2 regions of the Oleiphilus sp. HI0132 genome follow, and region 2 is predicted to be linked to the other one. Evidence: predicted binding sites of a transcription regulator. Region 2 holds the regulator's gene; the other holds the start of a gene.
The links. Region 2 encodes PhoB, which activates phosphate uptake and scavenging genes when phosphate is short. Its sites were predicted from a motif close to TGTCATANNNNTGTCANA; they were not measured.
Positions count from the first base shown of each region.

Region 1: the regulator PhoB is predicted to act here: its motif matches at 1,364-1,381, upstream of A3766_RS12835 (alkaline phosphatase PhoX).

Region 1 covers NZ_LWGJ01001049.1:6,714-9,915, forward strand. The annotation lists gene A3766_RS12835 (alkaline phosphatase PhoX) at 1-1,295, opposite strand, end outside; gene hflK (protease modulator HflK) at 1,466-2,356, opposite strand; gene hflC (protease modulator HflC) at 2,340-3,200, opposite strand.
Region 2 covers NZ_LWGJ01001514.1:11,822-15,023, reverse strand. The annotation lists gene phoR (phosphate regulon sensor histidine kinase PhoR) at 1-1,328, opposite strand, end outside; gene phoB (phosphate regulon transcriptional regulator PhoB) at 1,505-2,200, opposite strand; gene ubiA (4-hydroxybenzoate octaprenyltransferase) at 2,320-3,201, opposite strand.

The sequences.
Region 1 (3,202 bases), on a different contig from region 2:
ACATCATATTCAGCAATTGCAGCTTCGATATCAGCTTCAGCACCGTGCGCAAGCTCAATCCACTCAATTGCAAAAGCAGCTTCAGAAGGATCGCTAACACCATTCGTCTGAGTGACTTTCGCAGCGTATAAAGTACCAGAGCTCATATCACCTGCTGCATCAGCAACAAACTTGAAGAACACAACACCCGTTCCGTCATCACTCAAGAATACTGTTTTCTGGTCAGGCATCACTACGCTGTTTTCGTGAGAGAAGCGGCCTTGAAGCTCAAGTTTATTTAGTTCTACGTTTGCAAGCGCTGGGTCTGCAGCAGTGCTAGACGTACCGACTTCAACAATGTAGCCATACTTGTACGGGTTTGGCCATGCACCAGAACCGTCAGTTGGGTAACCCAAGTACTGAGCAAGTGATTGAGGGTTGCTGAAGTATTGATATGATTCATCAAACCAATCAGCCGTGTCATCAAAGTAAAGCTCTTCTGCTGTCAAAGGCGTGCCCCAAGGACTGACAGTACCGAAGCAGTTTACCCACGTTCCATCAACTGAAGAGAAATCTAACATACCTTCAAGAGATATATTTTGGTAACCCGTCTCACCTGCGCCAAGGTTGCTTAGGTTCATACGGCTCATGCTTCCTGGGCGGTCTTCCCAGTTAGTGTATAGGTAGAAGCCTGTACCACCGTCAGAGATAACACCGTTAAAATCCGGGTCATTAGAGCTCTTAATCAGAGTCGTGCCATCGGCAGCAAGAATATCACCCATCTCATTGCCATCGACCAAAGTATCTTCTTGCTGAGCAAGAACTTGATAACGACCTGTTGCTGTCATAACCACTTCTTTATCAGCAGTTGCAATTGGCGCATCCAAGGCAGCAAAGTTAGCCGGGAAGTTATTGAAGTCTTCACCAACAACAACACCTACAGTGCCCTTGTCAAAAATCTTGCCGTCTGCGTCAGCAGTTGTATTTGAAGAACTTGGGTGCTGTACGTTTAAGAATAATGTGCCATCAGTATTTAAGAACATACCGGTGAATTCTGCACCAACTGGCGCTGTTGCATAGCGCTTTAGCCCCATAGGAATATAGTTAGAAATACCATCGCTACCGTCTGCACCATCAGCGCCATCTGTACCGTTAGTACCATCAGTACCATTCGTTCCATCAACACCTGCTACACCAGCTGCACCTGCAGCACCCGCCTCACCATCATCACCATCTTCACAGCCTGCTAGCGCTAAGGTTGCAAGAAAAATGGCCGACACTAAAGGTCTTTTTGTAAACTTAGAACCCACACTCATCGTAACTCTTCCTCAAATAAAAAATCTTAGAATAGATGTTTTTTGCATGCGAAAGTTTGCAGAGCGGAAGTGAAAGTTTAGTGACATTTATGTGAATTAAAAAATACGGTTTCATCAATATAGAGCAGAAAAACCACATAAAAACGCACCGCGCCACTTGCGTTATAGCGCTATAACGCGGGCACCACAATTAGTCGAGATTCACTTAATAGAGACTTAATCGTTATTAAGCGAGATTGCTGCATCACCCAGTCTGGGTTCTTGCGGTATTCGTTCAGATTACTAATAAAGCTGGCACTGGCACCTTCGGCTTTCTGTATTTCTTCTTCGATTGTCGCTTTGGCAGATTGATGCAAGGCATTGGCCTCACCTCGCGCTTGAGCCATTCTAGAGTTTCTTATGCTTTTCTGCTCCTGAACTCTTTTTCTTTTTTCCGTTCTCGCGATCGTTGCTTGATCAAAATTCTTTTTAATAGAACCGGGAGGCTTCAGCTTTTTAATTTGGATCGCAGTCAACCTGATACCTAAATTCAAGTCCCGTGCCTGCTGTTGAATGGAGTTCTTTAGATAGCTTTGAAATTGAATTCGACCCGTTGTTAACAAGTCGTTAATTGGTTTGCTGGCGATATATTGGATCACCTCAGCGGATGATACTTCAAATAGCAGCGCTTCAGGGTCGAGCGCCTGCGTACGAAAGATGCCAGGCTCCTCTATGGTATATTGAAGTATCAGACTGACCTCCAATAAGTTCTGATCGCCCGTTGTCAGCTCCCTCTGAATTGGCGCCGATGTTTCCTCCACCATGTTCAGTTCCATTGAGCGTACCGAAGTCGCCTGTATCTTCTCTACCGTCTCCATGGGCCAAGGTAAATGATAATGCATGCCAGGCAAGACCTGATCGTCGACTATCTTTCCGAATCGCAATAGTATTCCACGCTGCTCAGGACCAACAGAGTAAAAGCCACTTAAGAGATATATCAAAGGCAAGAGCCCTAAAAAGATCACCCACAAGACATGCTTATTTGACGCGAGTATATTTCTTAAATCACTTAGCATATGCATCTGACGCTCCGGGGCTCTCCAACAAGCGCTGAACGAGTGGTGACTCACTAGATAGAACCAAGGTCGTATCGTTACCCATCATGTCTTTGTATAAATCCATGCTTTTTCGAAACTGGTAGTATTCCGGGTCTTGGGCATAAGCCTCGGTAAATATTTCGGTTGCTCTGGCTTCCCCTTCACCCAACATGGTTTGCGACTCTCGATGCGCTTTAGCCAAAAGCTCACGTACCTCTCGTTCAGATTCAGCCTTAATTTTTTCAGCCTCTTCAGTACCTTCGGCACGATAGCGAGCAGCAATACGTTTTTGCTCTGCAATCATACGGTCATAGATAGCCTGAACATTTTGCCTAGGGAAACCAAAACGGTTCGGGCGAATAGCAAGCACTTCAATACCGTAATCCTGTAAGGCAACCGGAGCACTATTTGCAGTAATTTCCTCAAATATGCTTCGCAAACTGGATTTGTCAGGCCTTGTAGAGAATATGCCACTCAAGGTCGCATGACCTATTGCAGCACCAATATTAGACGTCACCAGATCGGTCAGCCTCGATTGTGCGACTTCGAGATTACGCAAACTACCCAGAAAAAGCTCAGGCTTTGAAATTCGCCATAAAGCGAAGCTCTGAATCACTAAATTTCGACGATCGCTTGTCACATATTCAGATGCAGGTAGCTTAAGTAAATGCATTCGCTTATCCATAAATACCTTGGTCTGAATAGGCGCAGGCAATTTAACCGTTAGCCCTGCTTGAGTGATGGTGCGAACAGGTTTCCCAAACTGCATAATGACGGCAGCTTCATTTTCTTTCACCACTACCAGACAAGTCGTCAGCAGGTAGCCCATGA
Region 2 (3,202 bases):
GCTAGCGCTTTCTGTTCATTAGCCGAGCTACTGGAAACCATTATCGATGCCGGGAAGTGACAAATAAACTCACTGCCTATGCCTTCTTCACTATGGATTTCCAGCTCGGCATTATGATTGATCAATACATGCTTCACGATCGCTAAGCCCAAGCCTGAGCCGCCACTTGAGTGGTCTCTGCTGGGGTCCGTTCGATAGAAGCGTTCCGTCAAGTGAGGGATGTGAACGGAATCAAAACCTTCACCGGTATCACGCACACAAAAGTGAGCACCTTCTTCATCCAGCCACCAGCTGATGTCGATATCACCACCGGTGGGCGTATACTTAACTGCATTAAACGCAAGGTTTGAGAAGGCGCTATAAAGCTGACGAGAGTCACCGGTAAATAAACAGGGTTTGGTGCTTTCAAAGTCCAAACGAATATTCTGATTTTTGTCAGCGCTAAAGGCTCGTGCGTCGCGGTAGACTTCTTGTAGTACCGGTTCGATATCGATCGCTTGAGTATTACTAGGCAGGCCTTCAGTTTCATACTTGGCGAGTAACAAGAGGTCACTAATCAGGCTTTCCATCCGTTTCGTTTGCTCTTGCATTGAATTTAAGGCTCTTCGCCACTTCTTAGGTGTATCTTCAGCATCCTGGAAGGTTTCGATATAACCTCTAATAACCGTCAATGGCGTTCTCATATCATGAGAAACATTGCTAACGAAGTCACGCCGCATCTGTTCAAGTCGCTGCACACGCGTCACATCTTGCGCGAAAACCAAGCGGTCATCTTTGCCAAACAAAGTGATATGTACTTGCAAAGTTGCACTTTTATTTAAAGGTGAACGTAGCTCTAAAGGTTCGTCGTAATTCTTGCTTTCAAAATATCGCTTAAAGGAAGGGTCTCTAAGCAAATTTGTTATCAGCTGACCTCTATCTGACTCTCGTTTAAAGCCAAGTACTGTACTTGCAGAGTCATTCCACCAGTCCATCGCACCTTCAGAGTTAGTCATGACGACAGCCTCTTTTAGTGCATTGGTAGATAATTGGACACGAGCAATCATTGACCGCAAGTTTTCTTGAGTAATGCGATTTTGATATTGAATTTGATATAGACCGTCAAACAGATCGCCCCATAAACCATGGCTTTCGGGAATTGCTTGGTCTTCTTGTACACTGTAAAGCCAACGATGCAGCTTAACAGCCTGGCTGATTGTCCAGGCTAAGTAGGCAAAGCAGCCAATCGCGAGAACCCACGCTAATTCCCCAATCAGCAGGCCAAGTACCAGCAAGCCAATCACAGCCCAAAAAAGGGAGTATAAGTGACCGATGATTCGTTTGTGCATAACCTTATGCTCCAGCACAGGAAGACAGATTCATTCTCTGATTCAATAGTTTGCCATTAAAACGCAAACGGTACAGAGAGTGTGCACCCTTCGTCAATGATCGAAGTCATGTGCATGAAAAATCGAGCTCCTTGCCACCTTTCTTATTTTATAACAAAGTTACCAATGCTCAAGCGCTATGCAGCACCTTGAGCAGAAAAACGATAGCCAGTACCTCGAACAGTTTGAACCAGGTATTCATGCCTTTCACCTAATGCCTTGCGAAGGCGCCGAATATGAACATCAACGGTTCGATCTTCAACATAGACATTGCCACCCCAAACTTGATCAAGTAGCTGGGAACGGCTATAAACGCGGTCTTGATGCGTCATAAAGAACTGCAGTAGCTTAAACTCAGTTGGCCCCATGCTCAGCAAATTATTGTGAGCGGTAACGCGATGACAAACTGGGTCAAGTACCAATCCATCTATTTCGATTTCACTTTCGACACCCGCAGGCGTCGCACGACGAAGTACAGCTTTAAGACGAGCAACCAATTCACGAGGAGAAAAAGGCTTAGTAATATAGTCGTCGGCACCGACTTCCAAACCCTGTACTTTATTATCCTCTTCGGTTTTAGCTGTCAGCATAATAATAGGGATATCACTGGTCGCTTCATTGCGTTTCAAGCGTCTTGCCAATTCAATTCCGCTAGTGCCTGGCAACATCCAATCAAGTAAAATCATATCGGGACGTTGATCCACAATAGCAATAAATGCATCCTGCGCATTTGAAGCTTCGATACAATTGTAATCAGCCATTTCTAAAGCAACAGCAATCATTTCTCTGATTGATGCTTCATCATCAACAATTAATACGGTTTTTTCTGACATAGTACTTACTCCAAAAATCAAACTGTATTAAAACGGCAAGCTGTTACAGTTTTATGACACTACACTGTAAGCCTATGCTGAGAACCTAATGAGCGCTCCTTTTTGCGAAGTTTTACAATTCACCTGACATAAAAGTCTAGAAACAGTCCCAGGAATAAAACCATACCCACCCAGTTATTGTTCAAAAACGCCTTAAAGCACTCATCTCTGTCACGATGGCGAATCAAGTGCTGCTGATATACAAATAGTACCGACGCAACGACAATACTCAGAAAGTAAAACTGCCCCATTTCAAGCTGTTCACCTAACAAGCTCAGCGTCAATATCACCAAAACCTGCAAAAATGCGATAATCGCCCGATCAGCCGAACCAAATAAGATGGCCGTGGATTTAACGCCGATTTTGATATCATCATCCCTATCGACCATGGCATACATCGTATCATAAGCAACGGTCCACAAGACTGTTGCCATATAGATCAACCAGATATGCGCAGGCAGTTCATTCACTTGCGCGGCATAAGCCATAGGAACGGACCAGGCAAATGCAGCACCTAAGACCACCTGTGGTAAATAAGTATAGCGCTTCATGAAGGGATAAGCAGAAGCAAGTGCGAGTGCACCAAATGAAAGGTAAATTGTCAGTTCATTGGTAAACAAAACCAGGATGAAAGACAACAGACATAAAACGGCGAAAAAGATCAAAGCCTGTTTTGCACTCACCCGCCCCGTCACCAGAGGGCGAGCTTCAGTGCGCTTTACATGACCGTCTATTTTTCTATCCGCAAAGTCATTGATTACGCAGCCTGCCGAGCGCATGAAAACAGAGCCGGCGATAAAAATAGCTAACACATCCATAGCTGGTATGCCCTCGGCAGCAAACCATAATGCCCAAAGCGTTGGCCACAAAACCAGATAAATACCTATAGGCTTATCCAACCTCGCAAGCCTTACGTAGTCCATTGCAACACTTGCAAACGCGGGTTTACTCTGAGTATTCATA